Regions from separate parts of the Bacillus sp. SORGH_AS_0510 genome, predicted to be linked through region 2. Evidence: a T-box and tRNA genes for the amino acid it is inferred to sense, from the RefSeq annotation. Region 2 holds a T-box; the other holds one or more tRNA genes.
What was found. A T-box is a leader RNA that pairs with one kind of tRNA and senses whether it is charged. The one in region 2 lies ahead of ileS (isoleucine--tRNA ligase), so its partner is inferred to be a tRNA-Ile.
Positions count from the first base shown of each region.

Region 1: it encodes a tRNA-Ile, which carries the amino acid that the T-box ahead of ileS (isoleucine--tRNA ligase) is inferred to sense. The anticodon was not compared.

Region 1 covers NZ_JAUTAU010000001.1:4,588,061-4,603,399, forward strand. Annotated here, with positions in the region: gene QE429_RS23295 (zinc-binding dehydrogenase) at 1-142, shown strand, start outside; gene QE429_RS23300 (NAD(P)/FAD-dependent oxidoreductase) at 356-1,582, opposite strand; gene QE429_RS23305 (VOC family protein) at 1,698-2,507, opposite strand; gene QE429_RS23310 (hypothetical protein) at 2,634-2,822, shown strand; tRNA gene QE429_RS23315 (tRNA-Ile) at 2,891-2,964, opposite strand; tRNA gene QE429_RS23320 (tRNA-Gly) at 2,969-3,042, opposite strand; tRNA gene QE429_RS23325 (tRNA-Asp) at 3,075-3,151, opposite strand; tRNA gene QE429_RS23330 (tRNA-Met) at 3,155-3,228, opposite strand; tRNA gene QE429_RS23335 (tRNA-Ser) at 3,396-3,488, opposite strand; tRNA gene QE429_RS23340 (tRNA-Met) at 3,498-3,574, opposite strand; tRNA gene QE429_RS23345 (tRNA-Ala) at 3,593-3,668, opposite strand; tRNA gene QE429_RS23350 (tRNA-Pro) at 3,690-3,766, opposite strand; tRNA gene QE429_RS23355 (tRNA-Arg) at 3,775-3,851, opposite strand; tRNA gene QE429_RS23360 (tRNA-Thr) at 3,871-3,946, opposite strand; tRNA gene QE429_RS23365 (tRNA-Val) at 3,967-4,042, opposite strand; tRNA gene QE429_RS23370 (tRNA-Glu) at 4,048-4,122, opposite strand; rRNA gene rrf (5S ribosomal RNA) at 4,165-4,281, opposite strand; rRNA gene QE429_RS23380 (23S ribosomal RNA) at 4,363-7,298, opposite strand; rRNA gene QE429_RS23385 (16S ribosomal RNA) at 7,499-9,036, opposite strand; rRNA gene rrf (5S ribosomal RNA) at 9,254-9,370, opposite strand; rRNA gene QE429_RS23395 (23S ribosomal RNA) at 9,452-12,387, opposite strand; rRNA gene QE429_RS23400 (16S ribosomal RNA) at 12,588-14,125, opposite strand; gene QE429_RS23405 (class I SAM-dependent methyltransferase) at 14,567-15,319, shown strand.
Region 2 covers NZ_JAUTAU010000001.1:3,558,823-3,574,161, reverse strand. Annotated here, with positions in the region: gene sigG (RNA polymerase sporulation sigma factor SigG) at 86-865, shown strand; gene QE429_RS18210 (YlmC/YmxH family sporulation protein) at 962-1,231, shown strand; gene pgeF (peptidoglycan editing factor PgeF) at 1,301-2,131, shown strand; gene QE429_RS18200 (YggS family pyridoxal phosphate-dependent enzyme) at 2,128-2,805, shown strand; gene QE429_RS18195 (cell division protein SepF) at 2,817-3,272, shown strand; gene QE429_RS18190 (YggT family protein) at 3,277-3,540, shown strand; gene QE429_RS18185 (YlmH family RNA-binding protein) at 3,568-4,341, shown strand; gene QE429_RS18180 (DivIVA domain-containing protein) at 4,427-4,942, shown strand; T-box leader at 4,991-5,230, shown strand; gene ileS (isoleucine--tRNA ligase) at 5,305-8,076, shown strand; gene QE429_RS18170 (hypothetical protein) at 8,229-8,525, shown strand; gene lspA (signal peptidase II) at 8,604-9,095, shown strand; gene QE429_RS18160 (RluA family pseudouridine synthase) at 9,067-9,978, shown strand; gene pyrR (bifunctional pyr operon transcriptional regulator/uracil phosphoribosyltransferase PyrR) at 10,357-10,899, shown strand; gene QE429_RS18150 (solute carrier family 23 protein) at 11,073-12,383, shown strand; gene QE429_RS18145 (aspartate carbamoyltransferase catalytic subunit) at 12,542-13,486, shown strand; gene QE429_RS18140 (dihydroorotase) at 13,446-14,732, shown strand; gene QE429_RS18135 (carbamoyl phosphate synthase small subunit) at 14,729-15,339, shown strand, end outside.

The DNA of each region.
Region 1 (15,339 bases), 1.0 Mb from region 2:
GAATGAAATGCTTGCTTTAGTGGCAGAAGGCAAAATTTCTTCCATGTTAAAAGAAGTAATTACACTTGAACAAGTCCCTGAGGCACTATCCAGACTTGTTGAACGCCACGTGAAGGGGAAAATTGTAGCAAAAATAAAATAGATAAAATTAGGCGAACAGATGTATACTGTTCGCCTTTTTAGAATTTGTGTAGGTAATGTGGATTCGCTGATAAAATCGTATATTCGCTGATAAACGCCTCCAATTCGCTGATAAGAGCCCAAAATTCGCCGATAAACCCATAAAATCCGCTGATAAGGTGTAATTTTATACAGATCAACATCAAGGGAACTGATCAAGAATTACGAAAAATAGCTATTTTTTATTAAATGCAGTACCCGATCGACTCTGATGATATATATTCATAGCAGAATGTGACCCTTTTGCTATCACATCTCTCAATATCTTTGCCATTACCCCGCTATAAACAAGACCATTATCTCCGTATGCAAAGACAAAATAACAATTAGGGAACTCTTCATATTGCCCAATCATAGGCAAGCCGTCATGGGTCCCTCCATAAAAAGCTCCTAAATAATACTCTGGGTAAACATCGATCGTAGGAAAAAGTTTGTTAAATTCCTCAATTAACTTCTCTTTCTTATGCATTATCTTGGAATCCCGATCTTCAGCATAAACAGTGTTATCGTCTAATCCACCAATAATCACTCGGTTATCCTTCGTCGTCCGCATATAAATATATGGACGCGCTGTCTCCCATATAAGGGTCTGTTTATACCAATCTGAAAAGCTTTCTACCGGGTTAGTAACAACAGCATACGAGCTTGAAATTACAGCATTCTTCTCTTTTTTAAATTCCATTCCCTCATACCCAGCAGCTATAATGACTTGCCGAGTCTTAATGGAATGTCCATTCTCTGTAAAAAAAGTAGCCCCGTCTTCATGAAATTGTTTACCGTTGATTCTAGTATTTTCATAAATCCTAACTCCGTTTTTTTGAGCTTCTGAAAGAAGTCCATAATTATATTTAAGCGGATTAATCTCACCATCTTGATATAAATATAGTGCTGCTTCTTTTTTGAAAGGGTAGCGTTCACTAATTTGCTTTTGTGTGAGGCAATCTACTTTAAAATTATGTTTTTGCAGATAATAGAATTCTTTATTGAGTTTTTCTACTCCTGCTTGATCACTCGCATAATAAAGACTGTCCCTCCTATAAAATTCAGGGTCCATGTCCATCCTTTGAGACGTTCGTTCAATATCATTAATCGCTTCTTCGCAGAGCTTGGTATGGAGAATAGCCGCTTCCTCTCCAAAGGTATTCACTAACTCAAATAGCATTTTATCTCCCAAATATTGAATAAGAGCTGTATTGACACTTGTACTTCCTTTACCAATTTTTCGTTTATCAACAACTACAACATCTAAGCCTGTTTCACTTAAATAGTAGGCGCACTGCGCACCAGAACTGCCACCACCTATAATAAGTACATCACAACTTATATCTTCCTCTAAAACAGGATATGTAGGTGCTTTGGGGATGGTGGTTTCCCAATAAAACTTTCCACTTTGTAAATCCATTAAGGCCACTCCTTCAAATTGACTGATACTTGTAGTATCTCCTTTGAAAAAGTAATCATCCTTGCCAACATCCATACAAACCGTCATGGTTTACCTTCAACACACTTTCTTGCTACTACAATCTCCAAACCCCACCAAACATCTCAAGATAATCCGGTTGATTTGTTCCTTCAAGATTAATTAGAAAAGGCGTTTCCCCTTTTTCTTTTAATACCTTTTTCGCTAAACCCTCTCCAATTGGTGTACAAAACAAAAGACTTGTGCCTAAGAGTTCTAGTTTACTACATTTGGCATTCAAGGCTTCGTCTATAAATGCCTCACCCGGCTCTAGATTTAATAAGCTCCCCCACTTAGTTATAGTTCTTTCAAAGTCATGTACCACAAATGCAACACTTTCAAATGCTAGATTGTCTAATGGGTGTGTTTCTACTAATCCCTGCTCTTTTAATTCTACAAGCCTCTCTTCATCCGACTTCTCCCACTCGATGAAAAATGGCATAGTAAGTTCATTGGGTTCATTTTCTAAAAATAAGAGCGACCACTTAATGATTTGTCCATCCGCCCGAACTCGTTCACCAGGATACGGACCATATACGGCATATCCCTCTGCTTTTAACCTTTCAGCTAATTCTTGCATTCCTCTTGCACGAACAGCGATTTTAGCAGGACCCTCTTGTCCTTTTTTTGAGAGTTGGTCTACTATTTCAGTAATCAATTGATTGTTTTCTTGTTTCTCAGTGATTGATAAATCTTCAATTCCTAAAAACTCAATATAGCTTAACCCAAAGTAGGATAAAGTGTTATAGGTTCCCCACTTTTCATGATGTCCACCATGGATAGCATGAATTCCTATTTTGCTTAAAGTCTGTAAGGCTTCCTCTGGTTTTCTTAGAAAAATAACTAAGTGATCAAACGAAAGTAACATGTGGAATAACTCCTCTCTTCATACTTTAAATTTAGCTGCTGAATAGGCAATTAGGATGTGGCTTGCATAAGATACGCTAATAACAAATATGATTAAAATAAGAATCCTAAAAAAGGAGCCGGTGGAATGATAATTTTCAATAGGATTGCTTTGTTTTTTGTCATTTTATACTCTGTTACCATTATCGTAAATACCTATTTAGGAGAAAATGAACGGGTACAGTCCAATGTCATTTACTTTTTAATGAATGGGTTTGCTTACATTGTATCAGCATTAGAAGTGGAAAGAGAAAAGGAACTACTGGAAGTATCATAGATCTAGAGGGTTAGTTAATCGAAAAAAAAAGCGACTGCTTATTAGCAATCGCTTTTTTACTATTTTAGTGGGCCTAAATGGACTCGAACCATCGACCTCACGCTTATCAGGCGTGCGCTCTAACCAGCTGAGCTATAGGCCCATTTTGGAGCGGGTGATGAGAATCGAACTCACGACATCAGCTTGGAAGGCTGAGGTTTTACCATTAAACTACACCCGCATTATTATGCTGATTATTAATAGGAAAAATAATGGCGGTCCGGACGGGACTCGAACCCGCGACCTCCTGCGTGACAGGCAGGCATTCTAACCAACTGAACTACCGGACCATATTGCGGGGACAGGATTTGAACCTGCGACCTTCGGGTTATGAGCCCGACGAGCTACCAGACTGCTCCACCCCGCGACAATAGAAAATATTACATTTTGTGCATGCCATTTGTTTGAAGACCGCCCCGATTTCGGAAAGCATATTCAAGCTGTGGCTCAATCGTTGCGCTGTAGATAATTCGAAGAAGCCTATTCGAACGTGCTCCACCCCGCGACAATAGAATATTGATTTGTAAAATAATATGGCGGAGGAAGAGGGATTCGAACCCCCGCGCGGTTTAACCCGCCTGTCGGTTTTCAAGACCGATCCCTTCAGCCGGACTTGGGTATTCCTCCGTACATATATGGTAGCGGCGGAGGGGATCGAACCCCCGACCTTACGGGTATGAACCGTACGCTCTAGCCAGCTGAGCTACACCGCCAAATAGTTATTAAAGTTATGGTGGAGCCTAGCGGGATCGAACCGCTGACCTCCTGCGTGCAAAGCAGGCGCTCTCCCAGCTGAGCTAAGGCCCCATATTATAAAATAGTTCGGACTGGTCGGGAAGACAGGATTCGAACCTGCGACCCCTTGGTCCCAAACCAAGTGCTCTACCAAGCTGAGCTACTTCCCGAAATATAATGGCGCGCCCGAAAGGAGTCGAACCCATAACCTTCTGATCCGTAGTCAGACGCTCTATCCAATTGAGCTACGGGCGCGTATATATGAAAAGTAAAGTGGTGCCGGCGAGAGGACTTGAACCCCCAACCTACTGATTACAAGTCAGTTGCTCTACCAATTGAGCTACACCGGCAAATAATTTGAAAAGTTATATGGTGGAGGATGACGGGATCGAACCGCCGACCCTCTGCTTGTAAGGCAGATGCTCTCCCAGCTGAGCTAATCCTCCATAAATGGTGACCCCTACGGGATTCGAACCCGTGTTACCGCCGTGAAAGGGCGGTGTCTTAACCGCTTGACCAAGGGGCCACTTTAAATCTTGACGCCTAAATCGCCAAAAAATAAAGTTTAGCCTGGCAACGTCCTACTCTCACAGGGACTTTCGTCCCAACTACCATCGGCGCTGAGAAGCTTAACTTCCGTGTTCGGTATGGGAACGGGTGTGACCTTCTCGCCATAGTTACCAGACTATTTTATTTGAGAGTTCGTTCTCTCAAAACTAGATAATGTAGAAGAAAATTCAATAAACATTTGAGTTCGCTTTAAAACTTGGTTAAGTCCTCGAACGATTAGTATCAGTCAGCTCCACATGTTACCACGCTTCCACCTCTGACCTATCAACCTGATCATCTTTCAGGGTTCTTACTAGCTTGACGCTATGGGAAATCTCATCTTGAGGGGGGCTTCATGCTTAGATGCTTTCAGCACTTATCCCGTCCGCACATAGCTACCCAGCGATGCCTTTGGCAAGACAACTGGTACACCAGCGGTGCGTCCATCCCGGTCCTCTCGTACTAAGGACAGCTCCTCTCAAATTTCCTGCGCCCACGACGGATAGGGACCGAACTGTCTCACGACGTTCTGAACCCAGCTCGCGTACCGCTTTAATGGGCGAACAGCCCAACCCTTGGGACCGACTACAGCCCCAGGATGCGATGAGCCGACATCGAGGTGCCAAACCTCCCCGTCGATGTGGACTCTTGGGGGAGATAAGCCTGTTATCCCCGGGGTAGCTTTTATCCGTTGAGCGATGGCCCTTCCATGCGGAACCACCGGATCACTAAGCCCGACTTTCGTCCCTGCTCGACTTGTAGGTCTCGCAGTCAAGCTCCCTTGTGCCTTTACACTCTACGAATGATTTCCAACCATTCTGAGGGAACCTTTGGGCGCCTCCGTTACTCTTTAGGAGGCGACCGCCCCAGTCAAACTGCCCACCTGACACTGTCTCCCACCCCGATAAGGGGTGCGGGTTAGAATTTCAATACAGCCAGGGTAGTATCCCACCGACGCCTCCACCGAAGCTAGCGCTCCGGCTTCTACGGCTCCTACCTATCCTGTACAAGCTGTACCAAAATTCAATATCAGGCTACAGTAAAGCTCCACGGGGTCTTTCCGTCCTGTCGCGGGTAACCTGCATCTTCACAGGTACTATAATTTCACCGAGTCTCTCGTTGAGACAGTGCCCAGATCGTTACGCCTTTCGTGCGGGTCGGAACTTACCCGACAAGGAATTTCGCTACCTTAGGACCGTTATAGTTACGGCCGCCGTTTACTGGGGCTTCGATTCAGAGCTTCGCTTGCGCTAACCCCTCCTCTTAACCTTCCAGCACCGGGCAGGCGTCAGCCCCTATACTTCGCCTTGCGGCTTCGCAGAGACCTGTGTTTTTGCTAAACAGTCGCCTGGGCCTATTCACTGCGGCTCTTCGAGGCTATTCACCTCAAAAAGCACCCCTTCTCCCGAAGTTACGGGGTCATTTTGCCGAGTTCCTTAACGAGAGTTCTCTCGCTCACCTTAGGATTCTCTCCTCGCCTACCTGTGTCGGTTTGCGGTACGGGCACCTTTTATCTCGCTAGAGGCTTTTCTTGGCAGTGTGGAATCAGGAACTTCGGTACTAAATTTCCCTCGCTATCACAGCTCAGCCTTTGCGGAAAGCGGATTTTCCTACTTTCCAGCCTAACTGCTTAGACGCGCATATCCAACAGCGCGCTTACCCTATCCTCCTGCGTCCCCCCATCACTCAAACGATAAAGAGGTGGTACAGGAATATCAACCTGTTGTCCATCGCCTACGCCTTTCGGCCTCGGCTTAGGTCCCGACTAACCCTGAGCGGACGAGCCTTCCTCAGGAAACCTTAGGCATACGGTGGATGAGATTCTCACTCATCTTTCGCTACTCATACCGGCATTCTCACTTCTAAGCGCTCCACCAGTCCTTACGGTCTAGCTTCAACGCCCTTAGAACGCTCTCCTACCACTGACATCTACGATGTCAATCCACAGCTTCGGTGTTACGTTTAGCCCCGGTACATTTTCGGCGCAGAGTCACTCGACCAGTGAGCTATTACGCACTCTTTAAATGGTGGCTGCTTCTAAGCCAACATCCTGGTTGTCTAAGCAACTCCACATCCTTTTCCACTTAACGTAAACTTTGGGACCTTAGCTGGTGGTCTGGGCTGTTTCCCTTTTGACTACGGATCTTATCACTCGCAGTCTGACTCCCACGGATAAGTCTTTGGCATTCGGAGTTTGTCTGAATTCGGTAACCCGATGAGGGCCCCTAGTCCAAACAGTGCTCTACCTCCAAGACTCTAACAACGTGAGGCTAGCCCTAAAGCTATTTCGGAGAGAACCAGCTATCTCCAAGTTCGATTGGAATTTCTCCGCTACCCACACCTCATCCCCGCACTTTTCAACGTGCGTGGGTTCGGGCCTCCATCCAGTGTTACCTGGACTTCACCCTGGACATGGGTAGATCACCTGGTTTCGGGTCTACGACCACATACTCATTCGCCCTATTCAGACTCGCTTTCGCTGCGGCTCCGTCTCTTCAACTTAACCTTGCATGGGATCGTAACTCGCCGGTTCATTCTACAAAAGGCACGCTATCACCCATTAACGGGCTCTAACTACTTGTAGGCACACGGTTTCAGGAACTATTTCACTCCCCTTCCGGGGTGCTTTTCACCTTTCCCTCACGGTACTGGTTCACTATCGGTCACTAGGGAGTATTTAGCCTTGGGAGATGGTCCTCCCTGCTTCCGACCGGATTTCACGTGTCCGGCCGTACTCAGGATCCACTCAGGAGGGAACGAAGTTTCGACTACAGGGTTTTTACCTTCTCTGACGGGCCTTTCCAGGCCGCTTCATCTACCCCGTTCCTTTGTAACTCCATATAGAGTGTCCTACAACCCCAAGAGGCAAGCCTCTTGGTTTGGGCTATGTCCCGTTTCGCTCGCCGCTACTCAGGGAATCGCGTTTGCTTTCTCTTCCTCCGGGTACTTAGATGTTTCAGTTCCCCGGGTATGCCTTCAATACCCTATGTATTCAGGTAAAGATACTGTTCCATTACGAACAGTGGGTTTCCCCATTCGGAAATCTCTGGATCAAAGCTTACTTACAGCTCCCCAAAGCATATCGGTGTTAGTCCCGTCCTTCATCGGCTCCTAGTGCCAAGGCATTCACCGTGCGCCCTTTCTAACTTAACCTAAAAGGTTTATTACTCTATATATAATAGAGAGAAAACTAAAATGGCGATTACTCGATGTTTCTTGACTTTCTTCTTTACGATTATCTAGTTTTCAAAGAACGAAGTTCTGAGAGAAATTGCACTCTCAAAACTAAACAAACAGAAAACAATCAAACAAACATGTTTTGTCTGGCTCATATGTCCAGCTTATATCCTTAGAAAGGAGGTGATCCAGCCGCACCTTCCGATACGGCTACCTTGTTACGACTTCACCCCAATCATCTGTCCCACCTTAGGCGGCTGGCTCCTTACGGTTACCCCACCGACTTCGGGTGTTACAAACTCTCGTGGTGTGACGGGCGGTGTGTACAAGGCCCGGGAACGTATTCACCGCGGCATGCTGATCCGCGATTACTAGCGATTCCGGCTTCATGTAGGCGAGTTGCAGCCTACAATCCGAACTGAGAATGGTTTTATGGGATTGGCTAAACCTCGCGGTCTTGCAGCCCTTTGTACCATCCATTGTAGCACGTGTGTAGCCCAGGTCATAAGGGGCATGATGATTTGACGTCATCCCCACCTTCCTCCGGTTTGTCACCGGCAGTCACCTTAGAGTGCCCAACTGAATGCTGGCAACTAAGATCAAGGGTTGCGCTCGTTGCGGGACTTAACCCAACATCTCACGACACGAGCTGACGACAACCATGCACCACCTGTCACTCTGTCCCCCGAAGGGGAAAGTCCTATCTCTAGGAGTGTCAGAGGATGTCAAGACCTGGTAAGGTTCTTCGCGTTGCTTCGAATTAAACCACATGCTCCACCGCTTGTGCGGGCCCCCGTCAATTCCTTTGAGTTTCAGCCTTGCGGCCGTACTCCCCAGGCGGAGTGCTTAATGCGTTAGCTGCAGCACTAAGGGGCGGAAACCCCCTAACACTTAGCACTCATCGTTTACGGCGTGGACTACCAGGGTATCTAATCCTGTTTGCTCCCCACGCTTTCGCGCCTCAGCGTCAGTTACAGACCAGAAAGCCGCCTTCGCCACTGGTGTTCCTCCACATCTCTACGCATTTCACCGCTACACGTGGAATTCCGCTTTCCTCTTCTGCACTCAAGTCCCCCAGTTTCCAATGACCCTCCACGGTTGAGCCGTGGGCTTTCACATCAGACTTAAAGGACCGCCTGCGCGCGCTTTACGCCCAATAATTCCGGACAACGCTTGCCACCTACGTATTACCGCGGCTGCTGGCACGTAGTTAGCCGTGGCTTTCTGGTTAGGTACCGTCAAGGTACCGGCAGTTACTCCGGTACTTGTTCTTCCCTAACAACAGAGCTTTACGACCCGAAGGCCTTCATCGCTCACGCGGCGTTGCTCCATCAGACTTTCGTCCATTGTGGAAGATTCCCTACTGCTGCCTCCCGTAGGAGTCTGGGCCGTGTCTCAGTCCCAGTGTGGCCGATCACCCTCTCAGGTCGGCTACGCATCGTCGCCTTGGTGAGCCGTTACCTCACCAACTAGCTAATGCGCCGCGGGCCCATCTGTAAGTGTCAGCCGAAACCGACTTTCAGCTTTCCCTCATGTGAGGAAAAGGATTATCCGGTATTAGCACCGGTTTCCCGGTGTTATCCCAGTCTTACAGGCAGGTTGCCCACGTGTTACTCACCCGTCCGCCGCTAACCACCGAAGTGATTCGCTCGACTTGCATGTATTAGGCACGCCGCCAGCGTTCGTCCTGAGCCAGGATCAAACTCTCCAAGAAAGTTGATTAGCTCATTTTGTTACGTTGGCTAACTTCAATTAAGAAGTTAAATATTATTGTTTGTTGACGTTTTTGTTTGTTTAGTTTTCAAAGAACAATTTTGTGCTCTTCATCTGAGCGACTTTAACATCTTAACACGATTAATACTAAGATGCAATATATTTTCTACATTCCCACTTAAGGGATTGAAGAGACAGAAATAAAAATTTCTGTCTTCGCCTGGCAACGTCCTACTCTCACAGGGACTTTCGTCCCAACTACCATCGGCGCTGAGAAGCTTAACTTCCGTGTTCGGTATGGGAACGGGTGTGACCTTCTCGCCATAGTTACCAGACTATTTTATTTGAGAGTTCGTTCTCTCAAAACTAGATAATGTAGAAGAAAATTCAATAAACATTTGAGTTCGCTTTAAAACTTGGTTAAGTCCTCGAACGATTAGTATCAGTCAGCTCCACATGTTACCACGCTTCCACCTCTGACCTATCAACCTGATCATCTTTCAGGGTTCTTACTAGCTTGACGCTATGGGAAATCTCATCTTGAGGGGGGCTTCATGCTTAGATGCTTTCAGCACTTATCCCGTCCGCACATAGCTACCCAGCGATGCCTTTGGCAAGACAACTGGTACACCAGCGGTGCGTCCATCCCGGTCCTCTCGTACTAAGGACAGCTCCTCTCAAATTTCCTGCGCCCACGACGGATAGGGACCGAACTGTCTCACGACGTTCTGAACCCAGCTCGCGTACCGCTTTAATGGGCGAACAGCCCAACCCTTGGGACCGACTACAGCCCCAGGATGCGATGAGCCGACATCGAGGTGCCAAACCTCCCCGTCGATGTGGACTCTTGGGGGAGATAAGCCTGTTATCCCCGGGGTAGCTTTTATCCGTTGAGCGATGGCCCTTCCATGCGGAACCACCGGATCACTAAGCCCGACTTTCGTCCCTGCTCGACTTGTAGGTCTCGCAGTCAAGCTCCCTTGTGCCTTTACACTCTACGAATGATTTCCAACCATTCTGAGGGAACCTTTGGGCGCCTCCGTTACTCTTTAGGAGGCGACCGCCCCAGTCAAACTGCCCACCTGACACTGTCTCCCACCCCGATAAGGGGTGCGGGTTAGAATTTCAATACAGCCAGGGTAGTATCCCACCGACGCCTCCACCGAAGCTAGCGCTCCGGCTTCTACGGCTCCTACCTATCCTGTACAAGCTGTACCAAAATTCAATATCAGGCTACAGTAAAGCTCCACGGGGTCTTTCCGTCCTGTCGCGGGTAACCTGCATCTTCACAGGTACTATAATTTCACCGAGTCTCTCGTTGAGACAGTGCCCAGATCGTTACGCCTTTCGTGCGGGTCGGAACTTACCCGACAAGGAATTTCGCTACCTTAGGACCGTTATAGTTACGGCCGCCGTTTACTGGGGCTTCGATTCAGAGCTTCGCTTGCGCTAACCCCTCCTCTTAACCTTCCAGCACCGGGCAGGCGTCAGCCCCTATACTTCGCCTTGCGGCTTCGCAGAGACCTGTGTTTTTGCTAAACAGTCGCCTGGGCCTATTCACTGCGGCTCTTCGAGGCTATTCACCTCAAAAAGCACCCCTTCTCCCGAAGTTACGGGGTCATTTTGCCGAGTTCCTTAACGAGAGTTCTCTCGCTCACCTTAGGATTCTCTCCTCGCCTACCTGTGTCGGTTTGCGGTACGGGCACCTTTTATCTCGCTAGAGGCTTTTCTTGGCAGTGTGGAATCAGGAACTTCGGTACTAAATTTCCCTCGCTATCACAGCTCAGCCTTTGCGGAAAGCGGATTTTCCTACTTTCCAGCCTAACTGCTTAGACGCGCATATCCAACAGCGCGCTTACCCTATCCTCCTGCGTCCCCCCATCACTCAAACGATAAAGAGGTGGTACAGGAATATCAACCTGTTGTCCATCGCCTACGCCTTTCGGCCTCGGCTTAGGTCCCGACTAACCCTGAGCGGACGAGCCTTCCTCAGGAAACCTTAGGCATACGGTGGATGAGATTCTCACTCATCTTTCGCTACTCATACCGGCATTCTCACTTCTAAGCGCTCCACCAGTCCTTACGGTCTAGCTTCAACGCCCTTAGAACGCTCTCCTACCACTGACATCTACGATGTCAATCCACAGCTTCGGTGTTACGTTTAGCCCCGGTACATTTTCGGCGCAGAGTCACTCGACCAGTGAGCTATTACGCACTCTTTAAATGGTGGCTGCTTCTAAGCCAACATCCTGGTTGTCTAAGCAACTCCACATCCTTTTCCACTTAACGTAAACTTTGGGACCTTAGCTGGTGGTCTGGGCTGTTTCCCTTTTGACTACGGATCTTATCACTCGCAGTCTGACTCCCACGGATAAGTCTTTGGCATTCGGAGTTTGTCTGAATTCGGTAACCCGATGAGGGCCCCTAGTCCAAACAGTGCTCTACCTCCAAGACTCTAACAACGTGAGGCTAGCCCTAAAGCTATTTCGGAGAGAACCAGCTATCTCCAAGTTCGATTGGAATTTCTCCGCTACCCACACCTCATCCCCGCACTTTTCAACGTGCGTGGGTTCGGGCCTCCATCCAGTGTTACCTGGACTTCACCCTGGACATGGGTAGATCACCTGGTTTCGGGTCTACGACCACATACTCATTCGCCCTATTCAGACTCGCTTTCGCTGCGGCTCCGTCTCTTCAACTTAACCTTGCATGGGATCGTAACTCGCCGGTTCATTCTACAAAAGGCACGCTATCACCCATTAACGGGCTCTAACTACTTGTAGGCACACGGTTTCAGGAACTATTTCACTCCCCTTCCGGGGTGCTTTTCACCTTTCCCTCACGGTACTGGTTCACTATCGGTCACTAGGGAGTATTTAGCCTTGGGAGATGGTCCTCCCTGCTTCCGACCGGATTTCACGTGTCCGGCCGTACTCAGGATCCACTCAGGAGGGAACGAAGTTTCGACTACAGGGTTTTTACCTTCTCTGACGGGCCTTTCCAGGCCGCTTCATCTACCCCGTTCCTTTGTAACTCCATATAGAGTGTCCTACAACCCCAAGAGGCAAGCCTCTTGGTTTGGGCTATGTCCCGTTTCGCTCGCCGCTACTCAGGGAATCGCGTTTGCTTTCTCTTCCTCCGGGTACTTAGATGTTTCAGTTCCCCGGGTATGCCTTCAATACCCTATGTATTCAGGTAAAGATACTGTTCCATTACGAACAGTGGGTTTCCCCATTCGGAAATCTCTGGATCAAAGCTTACTTACAGCTCCCCAAAGCATATCGGTGTTAGTCCCGTCCTTCATCGGCTCCTAGTGCCAAGGCATTCACCGTGCGCCCTTTCTAACTTAACCTAAAAGGTTTATTACTCTATATATAATAGAGAGAAAACTAAAATGGCGATTACTCGATGTTTCTTGACTTTCTTCTTTACGATTATCTAGTTTTCAAAGAACGAAGTTCTGAGAGAAATTGCACTCTCAAAACTAAACAAACAGAAAACAATCAAACAAACATGTTTTGTCTGGCTCATATGTCCAGCTTATATCCTTAGAAAGGAGGTGATCCAGCCGCACCTTCCGATACGGCTACCTTGTTACGACTTCACCCCAATCATCTGTCCCACCTTAGGCGGCTGGCTCCTTACGGTTACCCCACCGACTTCGGGTGTTACAAACTCTCGTGGTGTGACGGGCGGTGTGTACAAGGCCCGGGAACGTATTCACCGCGGCATGCTGATCCGCGATTACTAGCGATTCCGGCTTCATGTAGGCGAGTTGCAGCCTACAATCCGAACTGAGAATGGTTTTATGGGATTGGCTAAACCTCGCGGTCTTGCAGCCCTTTGTACCATCCATTGTAGCACGTGTGTAGCCCAGGTCATAAGGGGCATGATGATTTGACGTCATCCCCACCTTCCTCCGGTTTGTCACCGGCAGTCACCTTAGAGTGCCCAACTGAATGCTGGCAACTAAGATCAAGGGTTGCGCTCGTTGCGGGACTTAACCCAACATCTCACGACACGAGCTGACGACAACCATGCACCACCTGTCACTCTGTCCCCCGAAGGGGAAAGTCCTATCTCTAGGAGTGTCAGAGGATGTCAAGACCTGGTAAGGTTCTTCGCGTTGCTTCGAATTAAACCACATGCTCCACCGCTTGTGCGGGCCCCCGTCAATTCCTTTGAGTTTCAGCCTTGCGGCCGTACTCCCCAGGCGGAGTGCTTAATGCGTTAGCTGCAGCACTAAGGGGCGGAAACCCCCTAACACTTAGCACTCATCGTTTACGGCGTGGACTACCAGGGTATCTAATCCTGTTTGCTCCCCACGCTTTCGCGCCTCAGCGTCAGTTACAGACCAGAAAGCCGCCTTCGCCACTGGTGTTCCTCCACATCTCTACGCATTTCACCGCTACACGTGGAATTCCGCTTTCCTCTTCTGCACTCAAGTCCCCCAGTTTCCAATGACCCTCCACGGTTGAGCCGTGGGCTTTCACATCAGACTTAAAGGACCGCCTGCGCGCGCTTTACGCCCAATAATTCCGGACAACGCTTGCCACCTACGTATTACCGCGGCTGCTGGCACGTAGTTAGCCGTGGCTTTCTGGTTAGGTACCGTCAAGGTACCGGCAGTTACTCCGGTACTTGTTCTTCCCTAACAACAGAGCTTTACGACCCGAAGGCCTTCATCGCTCACGCGGCGTTGCTCCATCAGACTTTCGTCCATTGTGGAAGATTCCCTACTGCTGCCTCCCGTAGGAGTCTGGGCCGTGTCTCAGTCCCAGTGTGGCCGATCACCCTCTCAGGTCGGCTACGCATCGTCGCCTTGGTGAGCCGTTACCTCACCAACTAGCTAATGCGCCGCGGGCCCATCTGTAAGTGTCAGCCGAAACCGACTTTCAGCTTTCCCTCATGTGAGGAAAAGGATTATCCGGTATTAGCACCGGTTTCCCGGTGTTATCCCAGTCTTACAGGCAGGTTGCCCACGTGTTACTCACCCGTCCGCCGCTAACCACCGAAGTGATTCGCTCGACTTGCATGTATTAGGCACGCCGCCAGCGTTCGTCCTGAGCCAGGATCAAACTCTCCAAGAAAGTTGATTAGCTCATTTTGTTACGTTGGCTAACTTCAATTAAGAAGTTAAATATTATTGTTTGTTGACGTTTTTGTTTGTTTAGTTTTCAAAGAACAATTTCACCATCGCTCAAAAGCGACTTTATTATCTTACCAAGTTACCAACCGGAAGTCAACAACTTTTTTTAACTTTTTTTCTTGTTTACTGCTGTTTAGCAGCAACAGAAATTAATATTATACTATAATACTAATTTCGTCAATCCCGATTTTTATTTTTTAAAAATAAAATAACAAAATCAATGTTATGTTGCATCAGGAATTACTATGTTACTATCACTTCTCTCATATGTCAACAGCTTTCTTTGTAATTAAAAGAGGGATTCTTCTATTAGATAAGGAATAATATTTCTAGTTGTAATACTAGTGTAAAATAATTTCCACCTTAAGGAGGGCACCAAAACATGGATAGAAACAGATTTTCAGCAATCGCTCATCGCAATCACGCCTATAGTAATCCTATTAATGAAACAAAGATGATGAAAATGATTCAAATGATGTCACTTGAGCCAAACATGAAGGTAATTGATATCGGAGCAGGGAAATGCGAGCTGCTTATTCGTCTAGTAGAGGATTTTAATATTAGCGGTACTGCTATCGAATTATATGATGGCGCCATTGAAGAAGCCAAACTTAAAGCAATGAAACGAATACCTGAAGATCGTATTGATTTTGTTGTGGATGATGCAAGCATTGCTGTCCAGAGATGTGAAGCTGATGTATTTAATATAGGAATTTGTATCGGATCGACTCACGCTTTAGGAGGTCTTGAATCTACTCTTGAAACGATGAAACGTCTCGTAAAGAAAGATGGATTTATTTTAATAGGAGAAGGCTATTGGAAGAAGAAGCCTAGCAAAGATTACTTAGAAGCATTAGGCGGCGCAGACGAATCGGAATTGAAAAGCCATCAGGAGAATGTAATGGTCGCTGAAGAACTTGGACTCATTCCTCTTTTTTCTTACGTTGCAAACGAAGATGATTGGGATGAATACGAATGGCTTTATTCCTCTTCTATAGAAAATTACTGTTTTGAAAATCCGGATGACCCAGATAAGAATGCCATGCTTGAACGAATTCGGAAGTGGCGGAGAACTTATCTGAAATGGGGCCGGGATACACTAGGATTTGGGTTGTATTTGTTCCGGAACAACTAAAACGAAAAGCTCATCACCTT
Region 2 (15,339 bases):
TCCGATTCCATGGACATGTGCATATTTTTCCTTCTCAAGGAGATACTGTTTTTTGTACAGCAGCTCCTGTGAGGAGGGAAAAGGATTGACTCGAAATAAAGTTGAAATTTGCGGTGTAGATACATCTAAACTTCCTGTGTTAAAGAACGAAGAAATGAGAATACTCTTCAAGCAAATGCAAGAGGGCGATATAAGCGCCAGAGAGAAGCTTGTCAACGGAAACTTACGACTCGTATTAAGTGTTATCCAAAGGTTTAATAACCGTGGCGAGTTTGTTGATGACTTATTTCAGGTTGGCTGTATTGGACTAATGAAATCAATTGATAACTTTGATTTAGGTCAAAACGTAAAGTTCTCCACTTACGCCGTTCCAATGATTATTGGAGAAATACGAAGGTACTTACGTGATAATAATCCAATTCGTGTATCTCGTTCTTTAAGGGACATTGCTTATAAAGCCCTTCAGGTTAGAGAACGATTAATGAGTGAAACCTCACGTGAACCAACTGCTGAAGAAATCGCAAAGGTCTTAGAAGTACCCCATGAGGAGATTGTATTTGCCTTGGATGCCATCCAAGACCCGGTTTCCTTATTTGAGCCAATTTATAATGATGGCGGCGACCCAATCTACGTAATGGACCAATTAAGCGATGAAAAAAATAAGGATATACATTGGATAGAGGAAATAGCCTTAAAAGAAGGTATGCGCAGATTAAACGAGCGTGAAAAGTTAATTTTACGTAAGCGCTTTTTTCAGGGGAAAACGCAAATGGAAGTTGCTGATGAAATCGGAATCTCTCAAGCGCAGGTTTCACGTTTAGAGAAAGCTGCCATTCGTCAAATGAATAAAAATATTCAGAGCTAAAGCTGTCCTTGGGGGCAGCTTTATTTTTGCTTTTTAAAATAAAATTCTAAGCATGCACATATATTCTTTATAGTAATAAAACTGGGAGTGGTGTATGTGGTCAAGATTTCCGAATTCCAGATAAAAGACGTTGTGAATGTATCGGATGGAAAAAGGTTAGGTAATATTGGTGATATTGAGATCAACCTAACTACTGGAAAGATTGAAGCAGTTGTGATTTCAGGTGGAGGCAGAGTACTTGGATTTTTTGGAAAAGATGAAGACATTGTGATTCCGTGGCAAAATATTATAAAAATTGGTCAAGATGTTATTTTGGTCAGATACAAAGGGATAAAGGAAAGAATTGCTGAAGAAACAGAAGTTTGACCATATTGTTTTGCGGTGACCAAACATTCTTTTCATGGTAAACTATAGAAAAACATAAGAGGTATTGAAATGGAACCTTTTGTTTTACACAATGAATCGTATTTAACTATTGATAGCTGGATGCAACAATTTCCTGGTTTGACAGCAGGGTTCACTACCAAACATGGTGGAGAAAGCAAGGGCTATTTTCAGACACTGAACCTTGGTTTTCATGTTGGAGATGATAAAAAAGATGTATGCGGTAATAGGGAAAAAGTATCTGAACAATTAAACTTCCCATTAAATTATTGGGTTGGTGCAGAACAAACCCATAATATCATTCTTAAAAAGGTAACAAAAGTTGATCGCGGGAAGGGGTCTAATTCCTATGAAGATTCCTTTAAAGGCACGGATGGTTTTTATACAAATGAAGAGGGCATCCTGTTAACACTATGCTTTGCTGACTGTGTCCCTCTTTTTTTTATTGCTCCTAAGAAAAGAATGATTGGCACCGCACATGCCGGTTGGAAAGGCACTGTAGGACAAATTGCTAAAGAAATGGTTACAGCTTGGGGCCGAGAAGGAATTAAGCCTGACCAGATTTTTGTAGCAATAGGTCCATCTATTTGCGAAAAATGTTATATTGTAGATAAACGTATTATTCAGCTAGTAGAAAATACACTAGAAGGTAGTGGAAGTTTACCCTATAATGTAGTGTCAGAAGGACAGTATTCCTTAGATTTGCGTGAAGTAAACAGGCAAGTCCTTATGGCATCAGGTGTTCCTGATGAAAATATCCTTCTTACGAGATTTTGCTCTAGTTGTAATCATGAGGAGTTTTTCTCCCACCGCCGCGACCAAGGAAAAACAGGCAGAATGTTAAGCTTTATTGGTTGGAAGGAGACAGCAGACCATTTATGAGAGTAACAGATAATTTAAGTCAAATTAAACAGCAAATAGATGATGCATGCATGAAAGGCAACAGGAATCCTACTGAGGTAAAATTGATTGCGGTAACGAAATATGTCACTGTTGAACGGGCCCAAGAGGCATTAGAGGCTGGTGTTACTCATTTAGGAGAAAATCGCGATGAAGGCCTGCTTGCTAAGTGGGATGTACTTAAGGACAAGCCCCACTGGCATTTTATTGGTTCTTTACAAAAGAGAAAAGTAAAGAATATTATTGATAAAGTGGAATACATTCATTCATTGGACCGCATTTCTTTAGCAGAGGAAATCAATAAAAGAGCGAGACAGAAGATAAAATGTCTTGTTCAAGTAAATGTTTCTGGTGAAGAATCTAAACACGGACTAGCCCCAGAAGAAGCCCTTTATTTTATTGAGTCCCTTCGTCCATTTGAAAATATAAGTGTGGAAGGTTTAATGACAATGGCTCCTTTCACCAATGATGAACAGGTAATCCGTGATTGTTTTCGAAAACTAAGAGAACTTCGTGACCAAGTACAGGCTTTACAGCTATCTTATGCACCTTGTTCAGAGCTATCTATGGGGATGTCTAATGACTTTACGATTGCGATAGAAGAAGGGGCTACAATGGTTAGAATAGGGACAGCGCTTGTCGGTGAAGAAGGTTAGGAGAGAAAAAGATGACGATCAAATCAAAACTTAAAACATTTTTCTTTTTAGATGAAGAATATGATGATAATGATGATGAATATGTAGAAAAAGTGCAGCCCAAAAAGCAGAAACAGCAACTACCTGTCAAATCTCAAAATGTAGTTAGTCTGCAAAGTGTTCAGAAAGCCGCAAGTCCTTCAAAGGGATCTAAGGTCATTTTAGTGGAACCACGTGCGTATTCAGAGGCTACTGAAATTGCTGACCACCTTAAAAATAGGCGTGCAGTTGTAGTAAATTTACAGAGGATAGATAATGAACAGGGACGACAAATTATTGATTTTTTAAGTGGCGCTGTTTACACAATTAGCGGGGATATTCAAAAAATAGGTAGCAGTATCTTTTTGTGTACTCCTGATAATGTAGAAGTTTCAGGAAATATTTCGGACCTTATAATGGACCCCGATAACCAAAGTGCGAGGTGGTAATTAAATGGCATTTGTTTTTGGCCTTTTACAACAGATTATTCAATTATATTCTTGGGCATTAATCATTTACATCTTAATGTCTTGGTTTCCAAATGCGAGAGAAACGACAATTGGTCGATTCCTAGGGAGAATCTGTGAGCCATATCTAGAGCCATTTAGAAAAATTATTCCACCAATTGGGATGATGGATATTTCTCCAATTGTGGCATTCCTAGTGTTAAACTTTGCGGCCCAAGGTTTACACCGAGTTTATCTGTGGCTTATTTAAATAATGTAACTAGGTTGTGTTTTTTTAATGAACATATATCAGCATTTCCGACTAGAAGAACGGGAATATATTGATCAAGTTTTACAATGGAAAGACCAAGTGGAATCTCAGTATGCTCCAAAGCTGACAGATTTCCTTGATCCACGTGAACAACATATACTTAAACTTCTAATCGGTGAAAATAATGAGGTAAAATATCAGCTTTTTGGTGGGAGTCTTGCTGGAGAACGAAAAAGAGCCCTTCTCTACCCTGATTATTTAATGGTAAGTGAAGAAGATTTCCAAATTGCTCTTTTTGAAATCCAATACCCTTCAAAGTTTGTTACCCTCGAACACAGGCAGGTTTTAGGTACACTCATGTCCCTAGGGCTTAAACGGGGGAAATTTGGAGACATACTTATGAAAGATGGAAAGGTTCAATTTTTTGCTGCCAAGGAGGTTAGTTCGTACATTCAAAATAATGTTGAATCGATTGGTAAGGCAGGGGTAAGATTAGATGAAATAAGTTCCGACGAACAAATCTCTAACAGAGAACTATGGGAAGAGAATGATCTAACTGTGTCTTCTTTACGACTGGATACGGTTATTTCAGGAGTTTATCATCTATCAAGGCAAAAATCCCAAGCCCTAATTCAACATGGTCTTGTAAAAGTTAACTGGACGTTGACAGAAAATCCCTCATTTGATTGTGATGAAGGTGATATGCTATCAGTCCGTGGATATGGCAGAGCAAAAATTGTTGGTATTGAGGGAAAGACGAAAAAAGATAAATGGAGAATTATTGTCGGAAAACAAAAATAATTCAATGATAAAGCAGGAATTTCGAAAAACTTGTCGAATACTTGCTAATACATATACATGTATAGATTGTATGGAGGTGGCACCAATGCCGTTAACGCCGTTAGATATTCATAATAAAGAGTTTAATAAAGGTTTTCGTGGCTATGACGAAGATGAAGTAAATGAATTTCTTGATCAGGTGATTAAGGATTATGAATTAGTTCTTAGAGAGAAAAAGGAAATGGAAGAACGTTTAAATGAAATGAAAGATCGTCTTGGTCATTTTGTAAATATCGAAGAAACACTTAATAAGTCAATTATTATAGCCCAAGAAGCGGGTGAAGAAGTAAAGCGTAATGCCCAAAAGGAAGCGAAGTTAATAATTAAAGAAGCAGAGAAGAATGCCGATCGAATTGTGAATGAGTCCCTTTCTAAAGCAAGAAAGATTGCGCTTGAAATCGAGGATCTAAAGAAACAATCGAAGGTATTCCGTACTCGTTTTAAGATGCTGATTGAAGCACAGCTTGATATGTTAAATACGGATGATTGGGATCATTTATTGGATTATGAAGTAGATGCTACAGAATTGAAAATTCATCAAGAAGAAGATTCATTAGCTTGACGAATTCCATTTAGTTAGCATATAATTTTTAGATAGTTATATAGAATGGCAATGACGATGATAGGGACAGTACAGTTTTTTATTAGCTTTAAAATTAGCGAGTCGGGGATGGTGAAAGCCCGGTAAAGCAGAAAATTGGAAAATCACCCTTGAGTTCCGGACCGAACCTCTATAAATGGGTAGTAGGCTCAGGCGTGTTATTCACGTTACGAATGCTTAAGAGGATAGTACGAATCGGTATTATCTATCAGGGTGGTACCGCGGGAATAAAACCTTCTCGTCCCTATTTGGGATGAGAAGGTTTTTTTTATTTGTCTATTGGCTATTCTGTTATATGAAGTGGATGATCAGGAGGAAGAAAAATGGAGTATAAAGATACGTTATTGATGCCGCAAACTGAGTTTCCGATGCGGGGTAATCTTCCCCAAAGGGAGCCCGAGATTCAGGCTAAATGGGAAGAAATGAATATTTATCAAAAAGTACAGGAACGGACAAAAGGCCGCCCGATGTTTGTCTTACATGACGGACCACCATATGCAAATGGTGATATTCATATGGGTCATGCCCTAAATAAAATCTTAAAAGATATGATTGTCCGCTATAAATCAATGAGCGGCTTTCATTCCCCATATGTTCCAGGTTGGGATACTCATGGTCTGCCAATTGAGCAGGCATTAACAAATAAGGGTGTTAAGCGTAAAGAAATGACAGTTGCTGAGTTCCGACAACTATGTACTAAATATGCACTAGAACAAGTGGATAATCAACGCACCCAATTTAAACGCCTTGGTGTTCGCGGCGATTGGGAAAATCCATATATTACGTTAAAACCTGAATATGAAGCACAACAAATTAAAGTATTTGGCGACATGGCCAAAAAAGGATACATCTACAAAGGTAAAAAACCTGTGTATTGGTCCCCATCAAGTGAATCAGCTTTAGCTGAAGCAGAGATTGAATATCAAGATAAACGTTCAGCATCCATCTATGTTGGGTTTAAGGTGAAAGATGGTAAAGGTGTACTTGACACTGATACGCAAATTGTCATCTGGACTACAACGCCATGGACGATTCCAGCGAATCTTGGAATTTCGGTACATCCTGACTTAACCTACGTGGTGGTAGCAACGAATGGGAATAAGTACCTTGTTGCCGAAGCTCTTTTAGAAACAGTTACAAAAGAAATTGGCTGGGAAGAAACAACCGTTGTTCAAAAAGTAAAGGGTGCAGAATTAGAATTAATCCTCGCATCACATCCATTATATTCCCGTGATTCTTTAGTGATGTTAGGTGAACACGTAACTACTGATGCAGGTACTGGCTGCGTTCATACAGCTCCAGGACACGGGGAAGATGACTTTTATGTAGGTCAGAAATATGGATTAGAAGTCCTTTGCCCTGTTGATGATAAGGGTGTGATGACAGACGAAGCACCAGGCTTTGAAGGCTTATTTTATGATACTGCCAATAAGCCAATTGCTGAGGCTTTAGAAGAAGCAGGTGCATTGTTAAAATTATCATTTATCACTCACTCTTATCCACATGACTGGAGAACGAAGAAGCCGGTAATTTTCCGTGCCACTGCTCAATGGTTCGCTTCAATTAAAGATTTCCGTAATGAACTGATGGAAGCTGTAAAAGAAACGAAATGGGTTCCAGCATGGGGAGAAACACGACTATTTAATATGGTCCGTGACCGTGGAGACTGGTGTATTTCCCGTCAGCGTGTTTGGGGTGTACCGATTCCTGTTTTCTATGCAGAAAACGGTGAAGAAATTATAACTGACGAAACAATCAACCATGTATCAGAACTGTTCCGCGAACATGGCTCTAATATTTGGTTTGAAAGAGAAGCCAAAGAATTACTACCAGAAGGCTTTACACACCCTGGAAGTCCAAATGGAACTTTCACAAAAGAAACAGATATTATGGATGTTTGGTTTGATTCAGGTTCTTCCCATCAAGCAGTTCTTCTTGAAAGAGAGGACTTAGTTCGCCCGGCTGACCTTTATTTAGAAGGCTCTGACCAATACCGCGGTTGGTTTAACTCATCTCTATCTACTGCAGTGGCAGTAACAGGAAAAGCTCCATATAAAGGAGTATTGAGCCACGGTTTCGCACTTGATGGTGAAGGTAGAAAAATGAGTAAATCATTAGGTAACGTGGTTGTCCCTGCTAAGGTTATGAATCAATTAGGTGCAGATATTTTACGACTTTGGGTTGCCTCTGTTGATTATCAAGCAGATGTACGTGTTTCTGATGCGATCTTAAAACAAGTTGCAGAAGTATATCGGAAAATCCGTAATACTTTCCGTTTCTTACTTGGTAACCTTGCTGACTTTAATCCAGCTACAGATGCAGTTGCCTATGAAAACTTACGCGAAGTTGACCAGTTCATGCTTGTAAAATTAAATAAACTGATCAAATATGTTCACCATGCTTATGAAAACTATGAATTTGCAGGAATTTATCATGCTGTAAATAATTTCTGTACATTAGATTTAAGTGCTTTTTACTTAGATTTTGCAAAAGATGTTCTTTATATTGAGGCATCTAATAATCAAGAACGCAGAGCTATTCAAACCGTTCTTTACGAATCATTAGTGGCATTAACTAAATTAGTTTCACCAATTCTCTCACATACGGCAGATGAGGTTTGGAAATTTATCCCTAATGTGGTGGGAGAAAGTGTTCAATTGACTGACCTTCCAGAATATAAGGAGCTTGCAGGAGCAGCGGCTTTAGAGGAAAAATGGACTGCATTTATGAAGCTTCGTGATGATGTGTTAAAGGCATTAGAAGAAGCTAGAAATCAAAAGGTAATTGGAAAATCCTTAACAGCAAAAATTACATTATACGTGAATGAAAAGTCAAAAGCTTTGTTAGATTCAATCGAAGAAAACTTAAAGCAGTTGTTTATTGTTTCTGGTTTTGAGGTGGCTGGTTCCTATGAGGAAGCACCTGAAAATGCCCTTAAACTTGAGGGATCAGCGATTGTAGTAACAAAAGCTGAAGGAGAAACATGTGAGCGTTGCTGGATTGTGACACCAGAAGTAGGTCAAAACGTAGAACACGAAACCCTTTGCCCGCGCTGTGCAGAGGTAGTAAAAGAAAACTATTCTCACTTAACATAATAAACAATAAACGCCCTATGCAAATATGCATAGGGTTTTTTAATTAAAATTTCCCTTTTTCGTTAATTGTTGTTGTGGCTGTCAAATGTTTAACGGTGTCATTTGTTTCTTGCCGGAAATAATAAGTCAAATGATTCACGGAGGTAACAACTATGAATGCCACGCAGGAAAAGCTGTTTTTAGAACTCCGTCAAACAAAAGAAGAAATTGAACAGTCATTACAAATTAAAAAAAGGCAGGATTGGCTGATATCTATTCTAGAGGAGGAGCTTGCAGACATAAATACTGCAATCCTCAAGTTCGAGAAAGGAAGCTTTGGCCATTGTGAAATTTCAGGGGAACTAATTCCGGAAGATTTACTGTCGATGATCCCGACAATGAAGTCGATGGAAGAATCTCAAAATTTGCAAACGTATTACAAAAAAACGATTTCTACTTCATTTTTATGAGGTTACATTGTCGTTTCGCGAAAAAGTATGCTAAAATGCTTAAGAAGTAAGTCAGTTTAGACTTGGGGGTATTTCTTAGTGTTTTATTACTTAATCGCACTTTTTGTTATTTTATTAGATCAAATTACAAAATGGTTAATTGTAAGTAAAATGAATTTAGGTGACAGTATACCCATCATCGACAATATTTTGTATATTACTTCTCACCGTAATCGTGGTGCAGCATGGGGAATTTTACAAGGACAAATGTGGTTGTTTTATGGAATTACAATTATAGTCATAATTGCTATTATGTATTATATTCATAAAGCTGCAAGAGGAAAATGGTTATTAGGGGTATCTTTAGCTTTAATGCTAGGTGGAGCAATCGGGAATTTCATAGACCGTGTTGTTCGGAAAGAAGTGGTGGATTTTATTCACACTTATATTTTCACCTATAATTTTCCTGTCTTTAATATTGCAGACTCAGCATTAGTCGTTGGAGTTATCGTATTAATGATTCAAATGCTGCGTGAAGAGAGAGAATCAAAGGAGAAATTACATGGAGAAAATGGAACACACCATTCTTGAAGAGCAAAAAGGTGATCGTATTGATAAGGTTATTTCTAGCCTTAATGAAGAGTGGTCAAGGTCGCAAGTTCAGCAGTGGATTAAAGATGAGAATGTCCTTGTAAATGGGCAATCCATTAAAACAAATTATAAATGCAGTACGAATGACAGGATTGAAATTACTATTCCTGATCCAGAAGAATTGGATGTTGTACCAGAAGATCTAAATTTAGAGATTTTTTACGAAGATAAAGATGTTTTAGTTGTTAATAAACCAAGAGGGATGGTCGTCCATCCTGCACCTGGACATATGACAGGAACATTGGTTAATGGTTTAATGGCTCACTGTAAAGACTTATCAGGAATTAATGGTGTCCTACGACCTGGAATTGTTCATCGTATTGATAAAGACACTTCTGGTTTATTAATGGTTGCCAAAAATGATATGGCGCATGAGAGTCTTGTTAATCAGTTGGTTGAAAAAACAGTTACAAGAAAATATAAAGCGATTGTACATGGGGTTATTCCACATGATTTTGGTACGATTGATGCTCCGCTAGGAAGAGATCCAAAAGATCGTCAAAGTATGACTGTGGTTGATAAAGGTAAGCATGCTGTTACTCATTTTCATGTCATTGACCGCTTTAAGGACTTTACATTTGTAGAATGTCAATTAGAGACAGGCAGGACTCATCAAATTCGTGTGCATATGAAGTATATTGGCTATCCATTAGCCGGTGACCCAAAATATGGTCCGAAAAAAACGTTAGATATCGATGGACAAGCTCTACACGCTGGTGTTCTTGGATTTGTGCATCCACGAACAAACGAATATCTAGAGTTTGAAGCGCCGCTTCCGGAGGATTTCGACCAGCTTCTTCAAAAATTGCGAAATAACCGTTGACGAAAAACGAAATATCTAGTAAGATGACTATAGTTTATAAGTCCTTTAATTTGGTCCCGTGAGGCTGAGAAGGAACGGTTAATGGTGTAGGCTAGGTATGCCTATATCTAATGAAATTAACTCGTCAACCTCTCGCCAAAATCGGTGAGAGGTTTTTATTTTATAGACTGTGTTAAAGAACAGTGTTGGTTTATACATCCTGTTGATTGGAGTGGAAGGCACGAAGACTCCTGTGGGAGTATGGTTCAGGGGAGACCCCGCAGACGCTTACGTCGAGGAGGCTCGCCGAAATACCCACGAACCGCTCGTGCCTGGAGCGGAAATCAACAGGCAAGTTTAACAGAGCCATTTTATTTTATAAAAAAGAAGGTGTGTCATATGAACCAAAAAGCGATCGTTCTTGATGAACAAGCAATAGGGAGAGCACTAACAAGGATCGCCCACCAAATTATTGAAAAAAACAAGGGTATAGAAGATTGTATCCTTGTGGGGATTCGCACACGAGGTATTTATATAGCTAACCGACTTGCTTCTAGAATTGAAGAAATCGAAGGCAGTCCGATTCCAGTAGGTGAAATAGACATTACCCTATATCGTGATGATCTTTCGAAGAAAACGGACAATCAAGAACCACTCGTGAAAGGTTCTGATATACCAGTCAATATTAGTGATAAAAAAGTCATTCTTGTAGATGATGTTTTATATACAGGTAGAACGGTAAGAGCGGGTCTAGATGCATTAATGGATATAGGTCGTCCGGGTGCTATCCAGTTGGCTGTCTTAGTGGACAGGGGCCATCGTGAGCTTCCAATCCGTGCAGACTATGTAGGAAAGAACGTTCCGACATCAAGCGAAGAAAAAATTGTTGTTGAATTAGCAGAAGTCGATAAGGTGGATCAAGTAAGCATTTTTGACAAATAAATAGCAGCCCTTTTTAAAGGCAGTCCTGTGAGGCTGACAAAGGGGAGAACGCCGAGAATTATTCATTACGGCATTTCCATACCCTCTTTGTACCCTCCGTGGCAAAAGAGGGTTTTTTTTATGGCAATAGTAGAAAATAAAAGATAATCGAAAATAAATTAGGGGAGAAAACAATGAATAATAAACCTATCCTAGATGTAACAGATAAACCAAAACCATCCCAATTGCTTACTTTAAGTTTACAACATTTATTTGCAATGTTTGGGGCAACAATCTTGGTTCCATACCTTGTAGGTTTAAGTCCAGCGATTGCGCTAATCTCAAGTGGACTTGGAACGTTAGCCTTTTTACTAATTACAAAAATGCAAGTACCAGCTTACTTGGGTTCATCATTTGCCTTTATTGCTCCGGTAGTTGCAGCCAAAGCGGCAGGGGGACCAGGAGCAGCAATGGTGGGTACATTTCTTGCAGGTCTCGTATATGGAATAGTTTCTTTAGTTATTAGTAAGGCGGGACATAAATGGATTATGAACTTACTGCCACCTATCGTGGTAGGTCCAGTTATTATCGTCATTGGCTTAGCACTATCAGGAACAGCTGTAGGAATGGCAATGAATAATCCTGCTGGTAAGTACAGCATGCTTCATTTCTCTGCAGCCCTTGTAACATTAGCAGCGACGATCATCTTCTCCATATATGCGAAAAAAATGTTGAGTATTATTCCGATTTTAGCGGGGATTATCGTTGGGTATATATACGCACTTATAGTAGGAATTGTGGATTTCTCACCAGTCTTGAAAGCGCCTGTGTTCGAAATGCCACAGTTTATCATTCCATTTGTAAGCTATAAAGTAAAATTCACATGGGATTTAGTCGCATTAATGGTACCGGTAGCGGTTGTGACTTTGTCAGAACACATCGGACACCAGTTGGTTTTAAGTAAGGTAGTGGGCCGTGACTATATTAAAGAACCAGGACTTCACCGCTCTATTCTTGGAGATGGAACAGCAACCATTATTTCAGCATTAATTGGCGGACCGCCTAAAACAACGTATGGTGAGAATATTGGTGTCCTTGCTATCACACGGGTATACAGTGTATATGTTATTGCAGGAGCAGCCGTGCTCGCTATCATCTTCGGATTTATTGGAAAAGTAACAGCCCTTATCAGTACCATTCCTACTCCTGTAATGGGCGGGGTTTCAATCCTTCTGTTCGGTATCATTGCTTCATCAGGATTAAGAATGTTAGTCGATAGTAAAATTGACTTTGGAGATAAACGTAACCTAGTGATCTCCTCCGTTATTCTTGTCATAGGAATTGGCGGAGCAATAGTAAAGCTGCCATTTAATATTCAAATTCAAGGAATGGCCTTAGCTGCAATCATTGGTGTGCTTTTGAATCTAATTCTTCCAGGGAGACAATCTGCTGAAGAGAACATGTTTGAAAAAGAAGAAATGGAAAACAAAAAGAAAACTGCATAAATAAAAACCTTTTAAAGGAAGTCCAGAGAGGCTTATAAGGGTGTGAATACGAATAACCAAGCAGGAGTATTACATTGGTTACTTAGTATGGACGTTCAACACCCTAATCATGAGATTAGGGTGTTTTTTCTTAAATAAAAGAGAGGCGGGGACCATGAATGTTACGTCACTTACTAACAACTAACGAGTTGAAAGTTGAAGAGGTTGATCAAATATTGGTTGATGCAAACAAGTTTGCTGAAGGAATAAAATGGCAGCCCGACAGACCGGTTTTTGTAGCAAATTTATTTTTTGAAGCAAGCACAAGAACAAAAAGCAGCTTTGAAGTAGCGGAAAGAAAATTAGGATTAGAAGTCATTCCCTTTGAAGTACAAACGTCGAGTGTGCAAAAAGGTGAAACGCTTTACGATACAGTGAAAACCCTTGAAACAATTGGTGTAAATACGATGGTAATCCGGCATGAACAAGACCGCTACTTTGATGAATTGGTTGGAAAAGTAAGTATTCCCATTATTAATGGGGGAGACGGGTGCGGTCACCATCCAACACAATCATTACTTGATTTGATGACGATTAAGCAAGAGTTTGGGCAATTTCGTGGGTTAACCATTGCCATCATAGGCGACATTCGTCATAGCAGAGTAGCGCGATCCAATGCAGATGTATTAACCAGACTTGGAGCAGAAGTGATTTTTTCTGGACCAGAGGAATGGTTTGATGGCCATAGTGTGGATATTTCCAAGTATAGGCCCATTGATATAGCAGTAAAAGAAGCTGATGTAGTTATGCTTCTCCGCGTTCAACATGAACGCCATCAGCAAAAAAGCAGCTACATGGCTAACGAGTATCATAAGCAATTCGGTCTTACATTAGAAAGAGAAAAACTGATGAGACCAAAGAGTATCATCATGCATCCAGCTCCAGTTAATCGCAATGTAGAAATAGCTGATAGCTTAGTAGAATGCACGCGATCAAGAATTTTTAAGCAAATGGAAAATGGTGTATATGTCAGAATGGCAGCTATTAAAAGAGCGATTGAAAGTCTTGAAGGGGGAAAAAGATATGAAACTACTTATTCAAAACGCATGTTACATAGCATTTGATGGAGTGAAAAAACAAGGTGATATTTTAATAGAAGACGGAATCATTACAAAAATCGATACAAAAATTGATACAAGTGTGGATCGAAAGGTCGATGCATCAGGAAAGCTAGTTTCACCAGGTTTTGTTGATTTACATGTTCACCTACGTGAGCCAGGCGGTGAAAAAAAGGAAACCATCGCAACGGGTACCCTTGCTGCAGCTAGAGGGGGCTTCACAACCATCGCTGCCATGCCGAATACAAGACCGGTGCCTGACACCAAAGAACAAATGGAATGGCTGCAAACCAGAATCCAAGAGACAGCAAAGGTAAGAGTATTACCATATGCATCTATCACCACTAGACAATTGGGGCAGGATCTGACTGATTTTGAGAAGCTGAAAAAAGCTGGAGCATTCGCATTTACAGATGACGGAGTGGGTGTTCAGTCCGCTGAAATGATGCTTGCTGCGATGAAAAAGGCTCGAAAGGTCAATATGGCGATTGTTGCACACTGTGAAGAAAATACTTTAATTAATAAAGGTTGTGTCCATGAAGGATCCTTTTCGGCAAAACATGGATTAAACGGAATCCCTTCTGTGTGTGAATCCGTGCAAATTGCAAGGGATGTTCTATTAGCAGAAGCGAGCGGCTGCCATTACCATGTCTGCCATATTAGTACAAAAGAATCTGTCCGAGTCGTTAGAGATGCAAAACGAGCCGGCATACATGTTACTGCAGAAGTAACACCCCATCACTTGTTATTATCTCAAGACGATATCCCAGGGCTCGATGCTAACTTTAAGATGAACCCGCCGCTCCGGGATCAAGCAGACAGGCAGGCATTAATCGAAGGATTGCTTGATGGGACAATTGATTTTATAGCAACCGATCATGCTCCACATACTGAAGAGGAGAAAAGTGAGGGGATGCTATTAGCACCATTTGGAATCGTTGGTTTAGAGACGGCGTTCCCGCTTATGTATACACACTTTGTACAAAAAAATATCATCACACTAGAGCAATTGATTGAATTTTTAACGGTTAAGCCAGCGGAAGCATTTGGTCTTCCATATGGGAAAATTGAAGTGGGATCACCTGGGGATTTAGTCCTTCTAAACTTAGAGGATGAACAAGTTATTAATCCTGAAGAATTTCTATCAAAAGGTAAAAATACTCCATTTGGAGGTTGGAAATGTAAGGGATGGCCTGAAATGACAATCGCTGAAGGGCAAATAGTTTGGGAAAAAGGATGTGTACTAGCATGAAGAAACAGCTGATATTAGAAGACGGTACGATATTTATTGGAAAAGGCTTTGGTAGTGATACAGAAATCATTGGTGAAGTGGTTTTTAATACAGGAATGACCGGCTATCAAGAAATTCTTTCAGACCCATCCTATTGTGGTCAAATTGTGACACTTACCTATCCGCTTATTGGGAATTACGGGATTAATCGTGATGATTTCGAATCGATAAATCCTGCTGTAAAGGGCTTTATTGTGAAGGAAGCATCGGACTTTCCTTCCAATTGGAGAAGTGAATATACTTTAGCAGAATACTTTGAAATGAAGAAAATCCCTGGAATTGCAGGGATAGACACAAGAAAATTAACAAGAATCATCCGTCAATACGGTACCTTAAAGGGTGCAATTTGTGGCATAGAAAAAAATGCAGAGGAAGTTTTGAAGCACCTGCGAGGGGCATCCCTACCGACCAATCAAGTAAAGCAGGTATCAACAAAAAATGCTTATCCAAGTCCTGCACGTGGGAAAAGAGTTGTCCTCGTAGACTTTGGAATGAAACACGGGATATTACGGGAGCTAAACCAGAGAGACTGTGACGTAATTGTTGTTCCATATCATACAACTGCTGA